DNA from 4 places in the Actinomadura sp. GTD37 genome. Region 1 is predicted to be linked to each of the others. Evidence: riboswitches for the same ligand, from Rfam matches in the RefSeq annotation. Region 1 holds a riboswitch; each other region holds the start of a gene.
What was found. A riboswitch is a leader RNA that binds a small molecule or an ion and turns the genes downstream of it on or off. The one in region 1 is predicted to bind cyclic di-AMP.
Positions count from the first base shown of each region.

Region 2: it holds a riboswitch for cyclic di-AMP, as region 1 does, so the genes downstream of both, ACA511_RS05260 (C40 family peptidase) here and ACA511_RS17410 (CHAP domain-containing protein) in region 1, are expected to answer to the same signal.
Region 3: it holds a riboswitch for cyclic di-AMP, as region 1 does, so the genes downstream of both, ACA511_RS31700 (NlpC/P60 family protein) here and ACA511_RS17410 (CHAP domain-containing protein) in region 1, are expected to answer to the same signal.
Region 4: it holds a riboswitch for cyclic di-AMP, as region 1 does, so the genes downstream of both, ACA511_RS09145 (hypothetical protein) here and ACA511_RS17410 (CHAP domain-containing protein) in region 1, are expected to answer to the same signal.

Region 1 covers NZ_JBGNUS010000002.1:709,191-714,460, reverse strand. Annotated here, with positions in the region: gene ACA511_RS17420 (M48 family metallopeptidase) at 1-890, opposite strand, end outside; gene ACA511_RS17415 (hypothetical protein) at 887-2,206, opposite strand; gene ACA511_RS17410 (CHAP domain-containing protein) at 2,246-3,088, opposite strand; cyclic di-AMP (ydaO/yuaA leader) riboswitch at 3,098-3,238, opposite strand; cyclic di-AMP (ydaO/yuaA leader) riboswitch at 3,395-3,587, opposite strand; gene ACA511_RS17405 (NlpC/P60 family protein) at 4,096-5,016, opposite strand.
Region 2 covers NZ_JBGNUS010000001.1:1,083,047-1,088,316, forward strand. Annotated here, with positions in the region: gene ACA511_RS05250 (LacI family DNA-binding transcriptional regulator) at 1-997, opposite strand, end outside; gene ACA511_RS05255 (LuxR family transcriptional regulator) at 1,484-1,714, shown strand; gene ACA511_RS05260 (C40 family peptidase) at 2,010-2,957, opposite strand; cyclic di-AMP (ydaO/yuaA leader) riboswitch at 3,009-3,214, opposite strand; gene ACA511_RS05265 (amino-acid N-acetyltransferase) at 3,482-4,003, shown strand; gene ACA511_RS05270 (RDD family protein) at 4,009-4,794, shown strand; gene ACA511_RS05275 (RDD family protein) at 4,802-5,270, shown strand, end outside.
Region 3 covers NZ_JBGNUS010000007.1:274,965-280,234, forward strand. Annotated here, with positions in the region: gene ACA511_RS31690 (FHA domain-containing protein) at 1-1,163, shown strand, start outside; gene typA (translational GTPase TypA) at 1,236-3,089, opposite strand; cyclic di-AMP (ydaO/yuaA leader) riboswitch at 3,306-3,456, shown strand; gene ACA511_RS31700 (NlpC/P60 family protein) at 3,464-4,483, shown strand; gene ACA511_RS31705 ((deoxy)nucleoside triphosphate pyrophosphohydrolase) at 4,832-5,227, opposite strand; gene ACA511_RS31710 (Mut7-C RNAse domain-containing protein) at 5,237-5,270, opposite strand, start outside.
Region 4 covers NZ_JBGNUS010000001.1:1,912,647-1,917,916, forward strand. Annotated here, with positions in the region: gene shc (squalene--hopene cyclase) at 1-76, shown strand, start outside; gene ACA511_RS09135 (hypothetical protein) at 73-399, shown strand; gene hpnH (adenosyl-hopene transferase HpnH) at 396-1,400, shown strand; gene ACA511_RS09145 (hypothetical protein) at 1,450-2,091, opposite strand; cyclic di-AMP (ydaO/yuaA leader) riboswitch at 2,099-2,244, opposite strand; gene ACA511_RS09150 (hypothetical protein) at 2,867-3,397, shown strand; gene ACA511_RS09155 (glycoside hydrolase family 16 protein) at 3,503-4,420, opposite strand; gene ACA511_RS09160 (response regulator) at 4,578-5,249, opposite strand; gene ACA511_RS09165 (sensor histidine kinase) at 5,246-5,270, opposite strand, start outside.

The DNA of each region.
Region 1 (5,270 bases):
ATCGACTCGATCCGCGGGCGCGGCGACTTCAGCAGCGTGTCGTAGAGGACGATGCGGCGCGTGGAGCCGAAACCGGACACGTAGGCGTTCAGCGCCGTCGTCCGGCGGGAGGCGTCCGCGACGAGGACGTCCCGCACGGGCACGCCGTCCCGTTCCGCCATGGCGAGGAGGTCGCTGCGCAGCGGCCCCCGCTCCAGCGAGTGGAACTTGTTGAAGACCGGCTCGACGGCGACCGGGTAGATGAACGACACGAGGACGACGAGGACGAACCCGCCGGCGGCGGCGCCCGTCCACCAGTAGCGGGGGAAGCGGCGGACGAGCGCGTAGAGGAGCAGCAGCGCGATCGTGTAGACGACCCAGGTGACGCCGAGCGACTTGAGCTGGTCGACGAGCCAGGCGGGCCAGCTCTGCGTGGACAGCCCGTAGCGGCGCAGGACCGACTCGCTCCAGACGTCGAACGGGAGCCCGGCGAGGCGCAGCACCGTCGTCAGCGCGAGGACGGCGAGGACGACGCGGAGCGGACGGCGGCGGACGCGGGCCGTGACGCGGCCGATGAGGCGGGCGCCGAGCGGAGTGAGGCCGAGGACGAGGACCACCGCGAGGCCGGCCAGGAGCCCCGCGTAGGCGGGCGGGTTGACGGCGGAGTCGAACGCCCTGGAGCGGGCGATCTCGGCGGGGGAGAAGTCGAGCGCGGGGTCGGCGGCGGCGTGCCCGCCGGGGACGCGGCCGGGCAGCGGGTTCCACGGGGTGGTCAGCGCGAGCACCGCGCCCACGGCGACGAACAGCACGGCGGCGGCGGTGCCGGCGGCGACGCGGGGGCGCCGCGTCCCGCTCGCGTCCGCCTCCGGCGGGGGGACGGCCCCCGGCTCCACCCGGTTCGCTGCGCTCATGCGAGCTCCTTCTTCACATAGTCGCGCCACAGGGTGGTGAAGCGGTCGCGGTTGAGGCCGAGCGCGTCGCGCAGCGCGGCGGCCTCGGGGGCGCGCCCGGCGGCCCGGTAGAGCCGCACGAGCGTCGCCTCACCGTACCGGTCGGCGACCATCCGGCAGGCGAGCCAGGCCTCCTGGTAGGACTGGGAGAGGCGCGGGGAGCCGCCCGCGAAGTCGGCGGCCGCCGGCAGCGCGGCCGGGAGCCGTCCCGCGGCGACCTCGCGGCGCAGCTCGCCGGCCGCCGACCGGACGCCGATCCCGGCCCGCCGGTAGCCGACGTAGTCGGCGAAGCCCTCGATGAGCCACAGCGGGGTCCGCCGGTCGCGGGCGCCGCCGGTGGCGACGTGGGTCAGCTCGTGCGTGAGGACCACGTCGCGGCCCAGTTCGTTGAGCCGGCCGAAGGTGCCGGGGGAGACGATGACGCGGTCCTCGCCGCGGCCCGCTCCGCCCGGTCCGCCGGCCGAGGGCGCGACGGCGGCGAGGGCGGCGATCTCGTCGAGGCTCTGGCCGGGGCCCGCGAGCGCGGACGCGAGCCGCGGGTCGGCGGGGACGAGCGCGACGACCCGCTGCGCCCAGCCCCGGCCGACGACGCCGGTGACGACGGGCACGGCGGCGTCCAGGCGCTCGGCGATGCCTTCGAGGCCGGTGGTGTCGCCGATGGCGAGGGTGGCGCGGCCTCTGACCACGGTGAGCGGGCCGCCGTCCCAGATGTCGGCGTCGTCGGTGAGGCCGCGGGACGTCCCGTCTCCGACGATCGTCCACGTGCCGAAATCGGGGGCGAGGGTGAGGTACCGGGTGCGGGCCACATGGCCCTTGTCGAACCCCCGCAGCTTGTAGCGCATCTCCACGCGGACGACCGCGCTGTCCCCGTGCACGGCCTGCGTGCCGGAGAGGCGCTCCTGCCAGCCCTCCAGCGGGAGCTTGCGGAGGTTGTCGTACATGCGGGACTGGACGTCCTGGAACGCCTTCGGCGCGTCGCTCACCGTGGCGAGGAAGGCGACGCGGTCGCCGCTCCGGACGGCTCGCGTCCGGTTGGCGAGGACGGCGGCGGCGGCGCCGGGGCTGAACGTCCCGGCCGCCGTGGACGCGCCGTCCCGGGACGCGCGGCCGTCCGGCGCGCCGCCGCCGGACCGGGCGCCGAGCACGCCGGCGCCGCCCGCGAGCAGCGCGGCGGCCCCGCCCGCGCCCAAGGCGAGGGCCCTGCGCCGCGAGACGGGGCCGCCGTGCTCCGGGGCGCCGGGCTCGGGGCCGCCGTGCTCCGGGGGGCCGTCCTCCATGCGCGTGATCCTATGCAGCCCGCGCCGCCGGGTGCGCCGTCACGACCCGTAGTCGGGGTATCCGTAGCCGACGACGTCGTCGGTCGAGCGCTCCTTGACCTTGACGGCGTTGCCGGTGTTGCCCTCGACGGCCTCGATGGTGCCGTCGTCGACCTTCTCGACCACCAGGCCGACGTGCCGGATGTCCTTGACCGCCTTGCTGCCGCTCCAGGCGTAGAAGACGATCGCGCCGGGCCTCGGCTCGGTGCCCCAGCGGCCGTGCTCCTGGAACCACCTGGCGTGCTCGACCGTCCAGGCGTCGCTGCCGACCTGGTCGGCGAGGCCGACCTGCTCGCCGACCCAGGACACGAACATGTCGCACCACTGGGCGTCGCTGTAGCCGCCGACGGAGCCGCCGTCGCGGGCGACCGTCTCCTTGGCGCGGGCGGTGCCCATGTACCACTTCTGGAACTTGGTCTCGCCGCCGCCGTCCTCCTGCACGCCCACCTGGGACTTGGCGATCTCGATGGCCTCGGCCGCGGTGGGCCGCGACGCGGAGGCCCGCGGGGCGGCCCTCCTGGGGGCGGCCGCCTTCGGCTCGCCCTCCGGCGCCTTCCCCGGCGCCGCCTTGGACGTGCCGCCGGACCCGCCTTCGGACGTGCTCTTCGACGGTTTCCGCTCCGCCTTCTGGGCGGTGGCGGCGCCGGCCGCCGTGGCCGCCGGGGCGGACCCGAACGGCAGGACGGACGCCTGCGCGGTGGCCGCGGCGGTGCCGAGGACGGCGGCGCCGACGAGGATGCCGCCGGTCGTCCACCAGGTGACGGTCAGGGAGTTCTGCTTGCGGTGCCTGCCCGAGGACTTCTCGGGCCTGCCCGGGGTCTTCTTGCGGTGCGCGCCTGGCACGGGGGAGTCTCCTCGACTTCCATGCCGCCTACCGGGTTAGCTGACGGGTTCGGGCGTGGAAGCCGCCCTACGGCCTGCGGGCAGGCCGATTCACCCCGAAACGAGAAGGACACGATGGGTCCCCGGCTCCGCGTCCGGCGCGCGTGCGCGCGGCGGACGCGGACTCGGCGGTGGCGTGCCCCGTTGCGGGCACGCCGGTTCGGATGTGGATGCTCCGGCGGGCGGGGCCGCCCGCGGAGCGCAGGGGTGCTCGGGACGCGGCCGCGTCTGCGGCCGCGCCCGGGCGACGCTGCGGAACTCACTCCTTCGTTCTCCCAAGACGCCTACCGGGTTAGCTGACGGGTTCGGGCGTGGAAGTGGCCCTACGGCGGCTCTCACCGGAACGGGAGAGACGCGCCGATTCACCCCGGTCGCCGGAATGCCCGTCCGGGAGGTGTCCCGGACTCCGGCGGTGTGGGTCCCCGGTTCCGCGCTGCGGCGGATTCGGCGCTGCCGCTGCGATCCTGGGGGCGAGATGGGGCCCGGCGCGGGACCTGTCTCCCGCGTGCGAAAGAGCGGCGCTGATGTTGTGGACGGACGCCTGCCCCATGCCGGGGGGCGTCCGGATGCCCGGTCCGGAGGAAACCGCCGTGGCAGCGCTCTCAGCGCCATGCACGCTGCGGGCGTGCGCACGGTGGGCCGGGCCGGCCGCGGCCTGCGTGCAGGCCGCGTGCTCTGGCGGTGCGGCACCGTCGGGTGCCGCGGGGCGGCGCGTGGGTCGTGCCGCCCGGGGGGAGCGGCGCGTGGCTCGCGCCGCCGGCACGCGGCGGCTGGATGCGCCGCGTGGGGCCGAAGCGCCTGGTGGGCGCCGCGGGTCCGCGGCGTCTGGAGGGCGCCGGGGTGGTGACAAGGTACCAAAGCCCCAACAGAAGGCAAACCCCCCCAAAATCAACAACGGACCAGGTCAAGCCTGGTCCGTTGCCGACGAGAGCTCCGTCATGCCCCGCGCGGGGGGCGGCGGCGGGGCGTCAGGGACGCCCGGCGCCGTAGTAGCCGTTGAGGTAGTAGCCCGACGTGATGCTCACGATCTGCACGTTCTTGCCGGTGCTCGGAGCGTGGATCATCTTGCCGCCGCCCACGTACATCCCGACGTGGCCGAGGCTGTTGAAGAAGACCAGGTCACCGGGCTGGAGGCTGCTCTTGGCCACCCGCTTGGTGGCGGCGTACTGCGAGTTGGTCGTGCGGGTGATGCTGACGCCCGCCGCGGCCCACGCCTTCATCGTCAGGCCGGAGCAGTCGTAGGAGCCCGGACCCTCCGCGCCGTACTGGTACGGCTTGCCGAGCTGGGCGTAGGCGAAGTCGAGCGCCGTGCGCGCCGAGCCGCTGGCCGGGCCGTTGTAGGTGCCGCCCGTGCCGCCGCCGCCCGAGGCCCCGCCGCCGGAGGACGTGCCGCCGCCGAGGCTGCGCAGCAGCGTCTTCTGCTTCTTGACCTGCTTGTCGAGCTCGTTCTTCTTCTTCTTGAGCTCGTCCTGCTTCTGCTTCACCTCGTCGTAGGCCGTCTTGGCCTGCGACTGCTCGCGGCGGAGCCGCTGCGCGGTCGCGAGGAACTGGGTGAGCTGGGAGCTGCGCTCGTGCGACAGGTGGGAGAAGACGGCCGCCTGGTCGAGGATGGCCTGCGGGTCCCTGCTGCCCACGAAGCCCGTCACGTCCGCGGAGTCGCCGTTCTTGTAGGCGTCGGCCGCCATCTGGGCGATCCGGGAGCGCTGCTGCTCGAAGGCGGTCTGCTCCTGCTTGCTGGCCCTGGTCGCCGCCGTGTACTTCTTCTTGGCGACCTTGAGCTTCTCCATGTTCTGGTTGTACTTCTCGACCTCTTGGTCCATCAGCTCGTTGAGCTTGTCGAGCTTCTTCTGGGCCTGCGCCCTGGTCGGCTTGGGGTCGGCGTGCGCCACCACCGGGACAGACGCCAGGGAGGCCGTCAGGCTCAGGCAGACGACGGCCGCCAGGCGACGGGAGGCGCCTCTGCCCGCCTTGCCGCCCCTCCGGTCACGCCTCTGCGCTGGTGCCCCGATGAGATCTTTGGCCACGGTCCGTTTCGCCCCTCTCAGTCCACGACGTCAGCCGATGACACTAGCGACGGGCAACAACCGTCACAACCGATTCGTCACTCTTTGATTGATATCGGCGATCATTGTCGCTCATTCGT
Region 2 (5,270 bases), on a different contig from region 1:
CGGGGCGCTGGACGACCTGGCGGTGCTGGTGGGACTTGCCCTCGCTCATCTCGGCCAGCGCCAGTTCGGCCGCCTCCCAGCCCAGCTCGCGGCGCGGCTGCCGGACCGTGGTGAGCGGGACCGCGGCGCTCGCGGCCAGCTCGATGTCGTCGTAGCCGATGACGGCGATGTCGTCCGGGACGCGGACGCCGAGCCGGGTCAGCTCGTTGATCAAGCCGATGGCCAGCAGGTCGTTGGCGCAGAACACGCCGTCCGGCCGCGGCGAGACGGCCAGGACCTCGTGGGCGGCGGCCTGGCCCTCGGTGGGGCTCAGGGCGTCCTGGACCAGCGTGCGGGGCTCGCGGAGACCCGCCTCGACGATCGTCCGGGCCGCGCCGTCGCGGCGGTCCACGCACGGCAGCGGTTCGGGGACGCCGGTCACGAAGACGATCCGCTCGCGGCCGATGCCGAGCAGGTACGCGGCGGCGATCTCCCCGCCCGCGACATGGTCGACCCGCGCCGAGCACGCCTCGGACGCGTCGCGGTCGATCACCACCACGCTCATCCCGGCCGCGCGCAGCCGGGACAGGTCGCCCGGATTCCCGCCGACCGGGATGATCAGTACGCCGGCGGCGCGCTGCTCCTCCAGGAGTTCCAGCGAGCGGCGCTCCTTGGCCGGCGACTGGTCGCTGGAGAGCCAGAGGGCGTCGTGGCCCGCCGCGTTGAGCGCCGCCTCGGCGCCGCGCGCGACATCGGACGCGTACGGGTTGGCGAGGTCCTCGACGACGATGCCGAACGCCCGGCGCGGCTGATCGCCGAACTCGCCCGCGGTGCGCTCGGGGCCCCGGCGGAGCCGGCGGGCGGTCTCGTTCCGGACGAATCCGAGCTCCTCGATCGCCGCGCGGACGCGGTCACGGGTAGCTTCGGCCACGAGATCTGGCCGGTTTAGGACATTCGAAACGGTCCCAACTGAGACTCCAGCACGTCTCGCGACCTCACGAATACTGGTCTGTGGCAACTCGCTCCTCGTCCCGTCCCAGGAGTGTTTCCCCAGGTAGTGGAGTTATGGGCGGCATGCCGCCGATATAGCGGCCACGTACCGTCGTCAAACGGTCGCATACCGCGTTCGGACAGCGCTTGACGGGCCGGATCCGGCCGCCTAGCGTTCCGAGCCGAAGCGTAGCTTGAAACGATTCACGATCTTGGTCCACGGCCAGAACCGGCGAGTCCGACGAGAGGGGACGGGTGGATGGCTGGCGGTCTCATCCCGGCTCCCTCGGACGGCCAACGAGTGAATCGTCACCCGGAGTTCCCCCGAACGACCCCGCAATCGGCCAGGCGGCCACCTCCGGCCAAGCACGTGAGACGGCAAAGGAACCCGATGATCTAAGTCCGGAAGGCTCCGGACCCGGCAACCCAACGCGCGTACAGAGGCCCAAACCCCGTGCCTGTGCAGCGGACGGCTGCATCCCCGCGGTCATCACCACGGACGAGGGAGGACGGAGTGGAAACAGCCACACTCGCACGTCGTGGCACCGACGATTTCGGGCTGAACGAGGAGGAGATCCGGCTGCTCGCCCAGATCGCGAGCGGTGTCACCGCCGATGTGGCGGCACGCAAGCTGGAGTTGAGCGCACGGACCTTGCGGCGCCGGCTGCGGACGATCTGCGACCGGCTGGAGGTCAACACCCCTATCGAGGCCGTGGTGTGGGCGGCCCGGAGGCAGCTCATCTAACCGGCTTCACCCCCGACGCTCGCCAGGGGACGGGCGAGCGTCACCGAGAGATCAGCGTCGTCGAGAGACCCAGGCGGCGAACGCACCCGAATTCCGTCCGACCCCGCAGCGGCGGCGCCGGCGCTCTGACAGGTAGGTCCCTGCAGGAGGCGTCGCCGCGGACGGCGTTCGAGTTCCACGCCGACGGATCTCGTCAGCATGCTTCGCGGCGGACCGGGGAACCAGCGGTCAGGCGACTCTGACGGTCAGGAGCCCCACCGGCCAAGCGATTCGGACGGTCAGGCGATTCGGCCGGTCAGGCGACTCGGACGCCGCCGGCGAAGGGACGTCCGCCCATCGGGGCGATCTTCACGACGTCGCCGGTGTGCGGCGCGTGCAGCATCTTGCCGTCGCCGACGTACATCCCCATGTGGTGGAGGTCGGCGTAGAAGAACACGAGGTCGCCCGGCTGGAGTTGGCTGCGCGACACGTGCGTGCCCGCGTTCCACTGGCTGCCGGTGTAGTGCGGCAGGTTGATGCCGACCTGCTTGTAGGCCCACATCGTCAGGCCGGAGCAGTCGAAGGTGGTCGGGCCCGCGGCGCCCCAGACGTAGGGGCGTCCGATCTTGCCCATGGCGAGGCGCAGCGCCTGCGCGGCCTTGCCGGTGCCGATGACGGGGAGCTTGGCGAGCTGGGTGGGGTCCCGCTTGACGAGCGTGCCGCGGACCTTCTCGTAGGTCTCGGTGACCTTCTTGCGCTGCGAGTCGAGCTGGGCCCGCAGGTCCTTGACCTGCTTGGCGCGCCCTTCGGCGGACTTGCGGGCGCGCTGGGCGGCCTGCATGGCCTGCATGAGCCCGAGGACCTTGGTGCTGTCCTGCTTGGCGAAGTAGTTGAGCGTCGCGGCCTGGTCGAGGACGGCCTGCGGGTCCTGGGAGGCGACGAACGAGACCGCGGGGTCGGAGCCGCCCTGCATGTAGCTGGTCGCGGCGAGGGCGCCGACCTTCTGGCGGAGCGTCCGGAGCGTCTTCTCCTGCCGCTCGGCGTTCTCGGCGGCGACCTCGGCGGCCCGCCGGGACTGCGCGAGCTTCACCTTCAGGCCGTTGTACTGCTCGGTGAGCTGCTCGAGCTGGTCGGCGAGCTTGAAGGCCTGGGACCGGAGCTCCTTGGTGGAGGGCTCGGGGTCGGCGTGCGCGACGGCGATGGTGCGCGGGGCGACGACGTGCGGTGCCGCCGTCAGGGCGACGAGCGCGCCGGCCACGGTCACCGCGCGGCCGCGGAAGCGTGAAAGGGAAGCAGGCCGCGATGGCTCCACGAATTCTCCTCTCCAGGTCCGCCTACCGGGTTAGCTGACGGGTTCGGGCCGGAGCAGCCCGTCCGCGAGCATGTGCGGGTCGGCCCGCGACACTGCGGATTCACCCCTCACGGATTCGGCCCGGGAGGACGATCCCCCGGCCGCTCCGAAAGTGGGTCCCCGGCTCCAGGGGCGCTGGTTGCGGCCCGCGGACTCGGCGGTTCGGCCTCCGTTCTACGGGCGGCCGACGTCAGCGATGGACACTAACGGAACCAGCAATGGATGCCAACTAGAACTCGCGAAATCGCAGGTCGCCGTGGCGGGGCGTGACGGGAGGCGGGTCCGGGCCCCGGGTTCGCGGTGTGTTTTGGGTCACTTTCCGAGCGCCGAAGGCCGTGCCTAGTCGTTTTTATCTAGTCACACGTATGGGCCGCTCACGACGCGTATGCGGACGCGAGCGTTTGGTAATGCCCGGTGTTCGATAATCTCGCCTGTTTGTGGAGGTCGTGATCCGGCGTGCGCATACCGCCGACGTTCAGGAGATACGCGGGCTGGTGGATCTGTACGCCGGGTCCGGGCGGCGCCTGCTGAAGAAGTCCACCGTGAAGCTGTACGAGGACGTCCAGGAGTTCTGGGTCGCCGAGGACGTCCAGCAGGGGACGCCCGGCCCCGTCATCGGCTGCGGCGCCCTGCACGTGATGTGGGAGGACCTCGCCGAGGTCCGCTCCGTCGCCGTGGAGAAGGGGCACGGCGGGCGCGGCATCGGGCACCGCATCGTCACCCGCCTCCTGGAGACCGCGCGGGAACTCGGCGTGCGGAGGGTGTTCTGCCTTACCTTCGAGGTGGAGTTCTTCGCCCGCCACGGCTTCCAGCCGATCCTCGGGACTCCGGTGGCGCCAGAGGTGTACGAGGAGCTTCTCCGCTCCTACGACGAAGGCGTGGCAGAGTTCTTGGACCTCGACCGGGTCAAGCCGAATACGTTGGGCAACACCCGGATGTTGCTTCGCCTGGAGGACTGACCCAAATGAGCGATTCCCCCCACCGCGGGCGGCCCTACCAGCCGCCGCAGGGCCAGGGTTCCTACGGCCCGCCACCCCCGTACCAAGCGTCGCAATGGCAGCAACCCCAGCAGCAACCGGCGCAGCAGCAATGGCAGCAGCAGCCCCAGCAGGACTGGGGGCAGACCCATGAGGCGTCCTACGACCAGTACGGCGGCTCCTACGACGACGCCCACGGCGGTGAGATGGAGCTTGCCCCGATCCACCGGAGGGCCGTCGCCAGGCTCATCGACAACGGGCTCGTCGCGGTCTTCGGCTTCGCGCTCATCCTGCCGGTGACCGTCGCCGCGTTCGGCCTCGGCGACACGGGCGCCTCCGACGAGGAGGAGAGCGGCATCTGGAACTGGCCCATCATTTTCACCTTGTTCTGCGTCATGTCGGTGCTGCCGTTCCTCTACGAGGCCGTCCAGCTGTCCATGTGGGGGCGGACGCTGGGCAAGCGCATCATGGGCCTGGGCATCGTGCAGGCGCGTCCCGCGGGACAGCCGATGAGCACGACGCAGGCGGCCTGGCGCGCCGGGATAGTCCATGTGGGTTACCAGATCGGTGTCTTCTTCTTCCTCGTCCTGGCGGTGATGGTGTGGGAGTACGCCGCGTACGGCATGGCGCTCGTCTGGGTGGGCGGCCTGATGGCCTACCTGTGGGCCATCTGGGACCAGCCTCTGCACCAGGCTCTGCACGACCGCCTCGCCGGCACGCTCGTCATCGATGAGCGGGTCGGATACGACGAGCACGCCGAGTACGCGGAGTAAGGCCGCGATGGGGGCCTCCCTCGCGGAACCGGGTCAGCGCCTGCTCGCGCGCGTCGTCGACACGCTCATCGTCGGTGTGCCCGTCATCGTCGTCGTCCGCGGACTGGTGTCCGGGCACACGGTGGACGTCGTCGCCCCGCCCGCCGTGGCCGCGTGCATGCTGCTGTACGAGGCGATCCAGCTCGCCCTCTGGGGCCGGACCGTGGGCAAGCGCCTGGCGGGCATCGAGGTCGTCGTCGCCCCGCCGGACGGACAGCCCGGCGGGGCGGCCCCGGAGACGGCGGGCGGGGAGACCCGTCCCGGTGTCCTGCCGTCCGTTCTCCGCGCGGCGGTCTATTCGCTGCCGATCGCGGCGCGTCCGATCCCCGTCCTCGGTCTGCTGGCGAGCGTCTTCTGGGTCGCGAACGCCGGGCTCATGTTCGAGGGCACGCGCCGCCAGGCCGCCCACGACAGGCTCGCCGGGACGCTCGTCGTAA
Region 3 (5,270 bases), on a different contig from region 1:
AGCAGCCGGGCCCGCCCGGCCAGCAGCCCGACCCGTGGGGCGCGCCGCAGCAACAGCAGGCCGACCCGTGGGGGCCGCCGGCGCCCCAGCAGCAGGCACCCGACCAGTACGGACAGCCACAGCACGGCGCGCCTCCCCAAGGCGGTCCCCCGCAGGGCGGGCCCCAGCAGGGCGGTCACGGGGGCCAGTCCCCGATGCAGCAGCAGCCGCCCGCTGACCCGTGGGGCGCGCCGCAGCAGCAGCCTCAGGACCAATGGGGTCCCCCGCAGCCTCCTCAGGACCAGTACCAGCCGCGCGAGCAGCAGCAGCAGTACCAGCCCCCTCAGGACCAGTACGGCGCTCCGCAGCCTCCTCAGGACCAGTACGGCGCCCCCCAGCCGGCCCAGGACCAGTACGGCGCCCCCCAGGACCAGTACGGGGCACCGCCGCAGGAGCAGTACGGGGCCCCTCAGGAGCAGCAGTACGGCGCCCCCCAGGACCAGTACGGGGCACCGCCGCAGGATCAGTACGGCGCTCCGCAGCCGGCCGAGCACCAGTTCGGTCCGCCGCCCCAGCCGCACGGGCAGCCGCCGCAGGGCGGGCCCCAGCACGGTGGGCCTCCGCACGGCGGCCCGCAGCACGGCGGCCACGGCGGTCCCCCGCTCGGTGGCCCCCCGCAAGGCGGTCCCCAGCACGGTGGCCAGCCGCCGCTGCCGCCGCACGGCCGTGAGGCGACGCTGCTGCCGCACGACCACAACCAGGGCCGGCCTGCGCCCGACAGCACGGCGTTCATGTGCCCGTACTGCGAGGCGGTGCTGAGCAACCCGGGCGCCGCGCAGTGCGACTCGTGCCTTCGGCCCCTGCCGAAGCAGGGCACGCCCGTCCTGCGGGTGCTGTTCCCCACGGGCGAGCTGAAGGTCTCGGTCGGCCAGCACCTCGTGCTCGGCCGGGACGTCGGCCAGTCGCCGGTGGCGGCCACGTTCACGCAGTACGACAACGTGTCGCGGCGCCACTCGACGGTGTGGCTCGACCCGTCCGGCACGGCCTGGGTGCGGGACGAGGGCTCCACCAACGGGACGTTCGTCAACGGCGAACGCCTCCCCCGGGGCGTGGAGGCGCCCCTCCGCGACGGCGACCAGCTCCGCCTGGCCGCCGACGTGACCGGGACCGTCCAGCTGAAGTGACCGGTACGTGAAAGGGCGGCCCCGGGGTTCTCGGAACCCCGGGGCCGCCCCCCTTTCACACGGCGGTGAAGGTCAGCCGGCGCGCTTGGTGCGGGCGCGGGTGCGCTCGCGCTCCTTGGCGTCCAGCACGACCTTGCGGATGCGGACGTTCGCCGGGGTCACCTCGACGCACTCGTCCTCGCGGCAGAACTCCAGCGCCTCCTCCAGCGACAGGTTGCGGGGCGGGGTGAGCCGCTCCAGCTCGTCGCCGGTGGACGACCGCATGTTCGTGAGCTTCTTCTCCTTGGTGATGTTGACGTCCATGTCGTCGGCGCGGGAGTTCTCCCCGACGATCATGCCCTCGTACACCTCGGTGGTCGGCCCGACGAAGAACGTGCCGCGCTCCTGCAGGTTCGTGATCGCGTACGCGGTGGCGACGCCGGTGCGGTCGGCGACGAGCGAGCCGGACGGCCGGGTGCGCAGCTGGCCGAACCAGGGCTCGTAGTCCTCGAAGACGTGGTGCGCCATGCCGGTGCCGCGCGTCTCGGTCATGAACTCGGTGCGGAACCCGATCAGGCCGCGGGCCGGGACGAGGAACTCCATCCGGACCCAGCCGGTGCCGTGGTTGGTCATCTGCTCCATGCGGCCCTTGCGGACCGCCATCAGCTGCGTGACCGCGCCGAGGTGCTCCTCGGGGATGTCGATCGTGAGCCGCTCGACCGGCTCGTGCCGCTTGCCGTCGATCTCGCGGGTGACGACCTGCGGCTTGCCGACGGTCAGCTCGTAGCCCTCGCGGCGCATGTTCTCGACCAGGATCGCGAGGGCCAGCTCGCCGCGGCCCTGCACCTCCCACGCGTCCGGCCGCTCGGTCGGCAGCACCTTGATCGACACGTTGCCGACCAGTTCGCGGTCGAGCCGGTCCTTGACCATGCGGGCGGTGACCTTGGTGCCCTTCTCCCGGCCGGCCATCGGCCCGGTGTTGGTGCCGATCGTCATCGAGATCGCGGGCTCGTCCACGGTGATCAGCGGCAGCGGGCGCGGGTCGTCGGCGTCGGCGATGGTGTCGCCGATCATGATGTCGGGGATGCCGGAGATCGCGATGATGTCGCCCGGACCCGCGTCGTCGGCGGGCTTGCGGGCGAGCGCGTCCGTCATCAGCAGCTCGGTGATCCGGACCCGCTCGACGCTGCCGTCGTGCCGGAACCAGGCGACCTGCTGGCCCTTCTTGATCGTCCCGGCGTGGACGCGGCAGAGCGCGATCCGGCCGAGGTAGCTGGAGGCGTCCAGGTTGGTCACGTGCGCCTGCAGCGGCGCGTCCGGGTCGTAGGACGGCGCCGGGATCGTCTCGGTGATGACCGAGAACAGCGGCTCCAGGTCTTCGCTGTCCGGCATGGCGCCGTCGGCGGGCTTGGCGAGCGAGGCCCGCCCGGCGCGGCCGGACGCGTACACGATCGGGAAGTCGATCTGGCCTTCGTCGGCGTCGAGGTCCATGAACAGCTCGTACGTCTCGTCCACGACCTCGTCGATGCGGGCGTCGGGACGGTCGGTCTTGTTCACGACGAGGATCACGGGCAGCCGGGCGGCGAGCGCCTTGCGCAGCACGAACCGGGTCTGCGGGAGCGGGCCCTCGCTGGCGTCCACCAGCAGGACGACGCCGTCCACCATGGACAGCCCGCGCTCCACCTCGCCGCCGAAGTCGGCGTGGCCGGGCGTGTCGATGATATTGATCGTCAGCCCGTTGTGCTTGACGGCGGTGTTCTTCGCGAGAATGGTGATGCCCTTCTCGCGTTCCAGGTCGTTGGAGTCCATGACCCGGTCGTCGACGTCCTGGTTCTCGCGGAAGGCCCCGGACTGCCAGAGCATGGCGTCGACCAGCGTCGTCTTGCCGTGGTCGACGTGGGCGACGATCGCGACGTTCCGGAGGTCGTCGCGCGTGGAGATGGGCATGCGGGTTACCTTGCGTGAGGTTTCAGGAGAGTCGCCGCAGAAACGCGGCAGCACTCCATTCTACGCGCCGCCGTGCGCCGCCCCATCCCGAGCGCGTCCGTCCCGTCCGCCACAGGGCCTCCCGCGCCTTCACACGGGCCTCCGATTCGCCATCTTTGCTCGTTCTTTGTAATCTGCCCGAGATCCGGTCGTGCGGAGCCCCACCCCCACGGGGCTGCGACCGGGACGCCGAATCTCCCCTCCGCGGGGAGAACCGGGGACCCACGCAACTCGGGGTGAATCGACGCACGTCGCAGGACGCGCGCCGTAGGGCGACTCCTGGCCCGAACCCGTCAGCTAACCCGGTAGGCGCGCGAGGAGAGGAGAACACCGGCTTGGCACCGGACCCCCACCGGCGGCGTCGCGTCACGCCCGCCGCCACCGCGGCGACCATGCTCCTGATCGGCCTCGGCGCCACCGCGCCCGTCGCCGCCCACGCCGCACCGCCGTTCCGGACGGCCGCCGCCGTGGCCGCGCCGAACCCCACTCCGACGACGGAGAAGGGGCTGCGCAAGAGCCTGAACGCGCTGAACGAAGAGGCCGAGATCCTCACCGAGAAGTTCAACAAGACCCGCGTGGACCTGAAGGCCGCGCAGAAGGCCCAGCGGGACGCCGCCAAGACGGCGCAGACCCTGCGTTCCCAGGCCGCCCCCTCCCGCGAGCAGCTCGGCCGGATGGCCGCCGCGAACTACATGGCCGGCGCCCCCGACGCGATCTTCGGCGCGACCGGATCCCCGGACGGGCTGTCCGACGGCGCCTACCTCGTGCAGAACCAGGCGCACGCCGTCCTCGCCCTGCGCAAGCAGATCGAGCGGGCCGAGGCCGCCGAACGCGACGCGAAGGCCAAGACCGCCCGGGTCGAGAAGGCCTGGGACGACGCCAAGAAGGCGCGCTCGGCGGCGAAGGCCAAGGTCGCCGAGGTGATGAAACGCCTCGACAAGCTCTCCACCACGCACGCCAGCGACCCGCGCACCGGCCTCACCGCGACCATCAAGGGCTCCGACCTGCCCGCCAAGATGGCCCGCAAGGCCTACGGCAAACTCGGCTCCCCGTACGTGTGGGGCGCCGCCGGCCCGAGCAGCTTCGACTGCTCCGGCCTCGTCGTCTGGGCCTACGCGCAGGTCGGCAAGTCCGGCCTGCCGCACTACACCGGCGACCTGTACCAGCTCGGCACGAAGGTCTCCCAGAGCCAGCTGCGCTCCGGCGACCTCGTCTACTTCGGCAGCAACCTCCACCACATGGGCATCTACCTCAGCGGCGGCAAATACCTGCACGCCCCGCAGACCGGCGATGTGGTGAAGATCTCCAAACTGTCGGACCGGTCCGACTTCGCGGGCGCCAACCGAATCACCTGATTCGCGCCCCCCACGAGCGTCGGGGGCTTCCTGCGGCGCGGCAGGAAGCCCCCGCGGTTCTTATTGCTTCGCCCTCGGCGTCAGGCGCTGGCGCGCCCTCCTTCAACGGCCGAAGCGGCGATCGCTCTGTTCATCGCTTCGCCCTCGGCGTCAGGCGCTGGCGCGCCCTCCTTCAACGGGCAAAGCGGCGATCGCTGCATCGCTTCGGCTCGCCTGGCGGCTCGCTGCGCGATCAGGTTTCTCGCAGGCTCGAAACCTGCCTTCGGACGCGATCGCAACGTTCAGGTCGTTGCCGGCTCAGGTTACGGACGTTCATGCTCAGGTCGTTGCGTGGTTGCGGCCCTGGGGCTAGGCGAAGCCCTCTTGGGCGATGACGTCTATGACGGGGCGGTCGCCTGGGAGCCAGTCGACCTCGTAGAGCTCGTGCGGGGACAGCCAGCGGAGCGCTAGGTGCTCCAGGGCCCGGGGCTCTCCCTCGGTGATCTCGGCCGTCCACACGCGCAGGAGGCTGCGCCCGCTCAGCCGCCAGTCGCCGCCGATCCGGCGGCCGAGCCGCACCTTGATCGCCAGTTCCTCGTGGCACTCGCGGACGAGGGCGTCCTCGTCCGACTCCCCCGGGTCGACCTTTCCGCCCGGCAGCTCCCAGCCGCCCGCCATGTGCGGCGGCTCGGCCCGCTGCGCGCTGAGCAGCCGTCCGTCCGCGATGATCGCCGCACCTACGACAACGAGATCGATCGCAACCAGCCCCTCTCCCTAACGCTCCGAAATCGCGGCCTCGGTCCCGCGG
Region 4 (5,270 bases), on a different contig from region 1:
CTACATCAACTACCACCTCTACCGGCTGGTGTTCCCGATCAGCGCCCTCGGCCGCTACCTGGGGGGCGCCACGTGACGCGGCTCGTCGTGTGCGCGGCGCTCGGCATGGAGGCGCGGGCCGTCTCGCGGGACGGCCTGCGCGTCGTCCGGACCGGGATGGGGCCCGCCAGGGCGCGGGCCGCCGCCGAGCGGCTGCCCGAGTTCGGCGCGCTGGCCGTCGCCGGCTGCGGCGGGGCGCTGGACGCGCGGCTGCGTCCCGGCGACCTGTTCGTCGCGACCGAGGTCCGCGGGCCGTCCGGGACGGTGCCGTGCCGTTTCGGGCCCGTCGAGACCGAGGAGCACACGGTCACGGTGGAGACGACCGAATTCACTCTGCCAAAGGAGGTCCGAACACCATGAGCATGCCGCTACGCCAGAGCCTTCGCATCGGAACCTATATCCTCCGCAACAAGATCCGCGGCAGGGAGAAGTACCCGCTCATCGCGGAACTGGAACCGCTGTTCGCGTGCAATCTGGCCTGCGCCGGCTGCGGGAAGATCCAGCATCCGGCCGACACGCTGAAAAGGCGGATGCCCGTCGAGCAGGCCGTCGCCGCCATCGAGGAGTGCGGCGCGCCGATGGTGTCCATCGCGGGCGGCGAGCCGCTCATGCACCCGCAGATCGACGAGCTCGTGAGCGAACTCGTGAAGCGCAAGAAGTTCGTCTTCCTGTGCACGAACGCGCTGCTCATTCCCCGGAAGATCGACAAGTTCAAGCCGTCGCCGTACTTCGCCTGGGCCGTGCACATCGACGGCCTCCGGGAACGGCACGACGAGTCGGTCTGCAAGGAGGGCGTCTTCGACGACGCCGTCGCCGCCGTGAAGGAATGCCAGCGCCGCGGATTCCGCGTCACCACCAACACGACGGTCTTCAACACCGACACCCCGCAGAACGTCATCGAGGTCATGAACTACCTCAACGACGATCTGAAGGTCGACGAAATGATGATCTCGCCGGGGTACGCCTACGACAAGGCGCCCGACCAGGAGCACTTCCTCGGCGTCCAGGAGTCGCGGGAACTGTTCCGCAAGGCGTTCGCCGACGGGAACCGCAAGCGCTGGCGGCTGAACCACTCGCCGCTCTTCCTGGACTTCCTGGAGGGCAAGGTCGACTTCCCGTGCACGGCCTGGGCGATCCCGTCCTACTCGCTCTTCGGGTGGCAGCGTCCGTGCTACCTGATGTCGGACGGCTACGCGCAGACCTACCAGGAACTCCTGGACGAGACCGACTGGGACTCCTACGGCCGCGGACGCGACCCGCGGTGCGCCAACTGCATGGCCCACTGCGGCTACGAGCCCACGGCGGTCATGGCCACCGTCGGCTCGCTGAAGGAGTCCATCAGGGCGGTGCGGTCCACCTGACCGCAGCGCCCGGAGGGCGGGAGGTTCGCTCCCGCCCTCCGGGCGTCGGTCAGGCGTCGCTGAGCTTCGTCGGCCGGTAGGCCTTGTACTCGCTGCCCGAGTCCAGGCCGTAGTCGCGCGTCCGGTAGTCGGTGCCGTAGCGGCCGCGCTGCTCGTAGGCCCAGTAGGACGTGTGGTCTCCGTCGGCCCACTTCTCGAAGATGACGACGTGGCGGGTCGTGTTGGTGCCCTCCGCGTCCATGACGAGGTCGCCCTTCTTCAGTTCCGACATCGCGATGCGGGAGGTGTGGCGCGACGACGTCAGGCCGACCGTGTTCTCTCCCGGCTTGGGCAGGCCCAACGCCATGGACACGTATCCCGAGCAGTCGGCCCGGTAGCCCTCGTGGGACCTGACCTGGCTGTAGGACACCCGGTCCGAGCTGTGCGGGTTCCACGTCCTAGCCCGCTCGATGACCTCGGACCGCTCGTCCACGGCCTTCTTCTTCTCGGACCTGTCGGACGTGTCCGGCACGGCCTTGCGCGGCTGGGGGACGGATTTGACGGCGGCGACCGATGTGCCGGTATCGGACGGACGCTCCGCCAGTTGCACCGTCGTCGCGGCCACGCCGAACACGGCGAGACCGACGAGCGCTCCATTGGTGCGGGGGCTCAGGCCGAAAATGCCCTTGCTCCTGGTGTGCTTGCCTTTCAAGGGGGGCTCCTTCTTCCATGTGCCGCCTACCGGGTTAGCTGACGGGTTCGGACGTGGAAGTCGCCCTACGGCCTGCGGGCAGGCCGATTCACCCCAGTGCAGGGAGGGTGGGTCCCCGGCTCCGCGCTACGGCGGACTCGGCGGTGCCGCTGCGGTCCCCGGGGCACGATGGGCCCCATGAAGGAGAGAGCGGCGCTGATGTTGTAAAGGCCCTGCCGAGGCGGATCGCCTCCGGGCGTTGCCTGCACGGCGCTGAGCGTGCACGGCACTGCGCGACGCGTGGACCGCGTCGCCCGCCCACGCTGGTGTGGCATGTGCGCCAGGTGGGGCAAGAGCGCCTGGCTGGCGCCTTGGTGAGCGCAAAGCTACAGAACCTCTCAAGGGATGGCAAACCCCGACAAAATCATCAACCCCCAGCTCAGCGCCCCAGACCGTCCCCTGTGGGGCCTCCGGCCGGCTCCGCCGTGCCCGCCGGGAGGGCCGCGCCCCGCCGGCCCGGCGGGGGCGCCGCGGCGCGGTGCCGCCCGCGGGCCCGGCACCCCGTCCGGGACGGGGACCGGTAGTTCTCGCGCACCGCGAAAACGGCAGTTCGGTGATCAGGAATGATGAGCGCGGCCGAGTATCGGCCCGTCCGCCGGAGAGTGCCCGGGATGCTCGCCGGAGGTGTCGGGGACGGTCATCGCACGTGATCAGGAGGCCATTCCTCGCTCCATTGCCGGAACGTGATAGGCCACGTATGATCATCGCCGGATCCCGGCCCCCAGGGAGGCGTTTAATGACGCATGGGAAAAGGGCCGCCCGCGGCCTTCTCTTTCTCGCGGTGCTGGGCGCCGCGGCCTGCGGAGGGGCGGAAGGCGACGGCGGCGGCACACCGCCGCCCGCCGCGCAGCGGTCCGCACCCCCGGCCGCGCCGACGGAGCCGAGCGAGTCTCCGCAGACCGACCCGGGCGCCGCGCCGGGGCTCGCGGGGGCGCGCGCCGCGCTGGAGGCGTTCCTGCACGGGCAGGCGGCGGGCGACGCCTCCGTGTGCCGTTACGTCCGCGAGGACAGCGACTTCGTCAACAGCCCCGCGCTGAAAGGCGACTGCCGCAAGGGAGTGAAGGCCACCCCGCATTTCCTCAGGCCGAAGGAACGGCTCGCGCTCGGCCAGATCATGGCCACCGGAGGGAAGATCACCAAGCCGGGCGAGGCGGTCGTGCCGTTCTCCGGCCTGCGCTGGACGGACGGGCACCTGACGCGGGAGGCCCTCCAGCCGCAGTTCGTGCTGCGCCGCGACGCCAAGGGAATGTGGCAGATCATCCGCTGACGCCGCGGTGAGCCGGTCTCCCGGAGACCCCGTGTCCGGGAGACCCGTCCTCCGCCCGCGCCGTCCAGGTTCCGCGCGGTTCCGCGCGGTTCCGTACGGTTCCGGTCAGGCGCCGTACATGCGGATCCAGTCGACTTCGAGGACCGCGCTGTCGCGGGTGTCGATGCCGGGCGCGGTCAGCTTCTTCAACTCGGGCATCCAGTCGAGCTGGATCGCCTGGCCCATGGGGCCCGGCGGCCGCACGTCCGGATCCGACGTGTGGAACCAGCGCCGGCCGTCCACGTACCCGTTGATCTCCTTCGCGGTCCACTCGACCGCGAACGTGTGCCAGGCGGTGAGGTCGACCTCCACGTGGTCGGCGACGCGCCCCGAGTTGCCTTCGCGCCCCTTCTGCTCCGACCCCTTCCGCTGGTCGTAGTGGAGGAAGAAGTTCGCGCCCGTCCGGAGCCCGCTGTCCTCGTAGGTCTCCATGTAGTCGATCTCGCCGCCGCCGTCCTTGGGGGCGGTGTCGCCGCCGCCGTTGACGGGCCACAGCAGCAGGTTCGCGTTGTAGCAGGCGCAGGCCCGGTTCATCCTCAGCCGCGTCTCCCAGCGGCCGAGCTCCTGGTCGCCGTCGCGCCAGCCGAGCCCGCCGGTGGTCCCGTCGGGCAGGCCGGTGATCCGCAGCGCCCCGTCCACGACGGTCACGGCGCTCGGGCTGCGCCTCCCGTTGCCGGCGTGCCCGTCCCCGTCGTAGACCTCCCATGCCTCCGGGTCGAGAGGGCCGTCGAACTCGTCGGCCGCCAGCGGACGCCCCCACCCGCGGCTCCGCGCCGCCGTCACCGCGCCGGCGGCGTCGCCGGTCTTCGCCTCGCCGGCCTTGGGCGGCGCCGTCCTGCCGGTGGGGACCGGGTGGAAGTCGGCCGCCGCACTGGTGCGTCCGATATCGGCCGAGCTCTCATGCAGGGCGGCCAACGCCGAGACCCCGACGGTCACCGCGGTGACCGCCACGACGACGGCCCGTCTTCGGAAAGAGAAGGACACGATCCAACCTCCGCACCGGACGAATTGTGCCGACAGCCGATTCAAGCCGCCCCGCACTCGACTAATTCATCCGGAACCTACTCGGCGCGCGTATCGGGGCCCTAGGGCCCTAGGGCCCTGTGCGGGGCTCCGGGGGACCTCAAAATCGCGCCTCCGGTCAATCCCGCGGCGGCATTCCGAGCCAGGTCACGATGGCCGTGGAACGGTTCGGGGCGCCGAGCTTGGCGTAAAGCCGGTTGATGTAATTCTTGACGGTCTTCTCGGTGAGAAATAGCTTGGCCGCGATCGTCGAGTTCGGATGTCCCTGCGTTATCAGGTCCATGACCTCGGCCTCGCGTTCGGAGAGCCCGAAACGCCGGCGCTGCTCGTCCGGGTCGGCCGCCGGGGCGGCGGCCGGGTCCGTCCGCGCGGCGTCGATCAGGGCGGCCGACGCCGCCTGGGAAAGGGGGTGAGCCCGTTGCCGAGCGGTCTCCAGCACCGCCGCGGACAGTTCCTCGGGCGTGAAGGTGTTGTGCACCAGGTAGCCCACCGCGCCGTTCCGGACGGCGGCCAGCACCACCTCGGGATCCTCGACCTGGGTGAGCATGATGACCCGGCCGATGCCGCTCAGCGCGGCCGCGGCGGAGAGCCCGTCGACGTGCGGCATGCGGACGTCCAGCAGGATCACGTCCGGGGCCAGTTCCCGCGCCCGCTCCACGGCCGCCCGGCCGTCGCCCGCCTCGCCGACGACCTCGATCTCGTCGCACGCCTCAAGCGCCAGCGTGAGCCCGGAGCGGATGAACGGATTGTCGTCCACCACCAGCACCCGGCACGGCACACCCGAGTTCATTCGCCTCTTCCCTCCATCGGC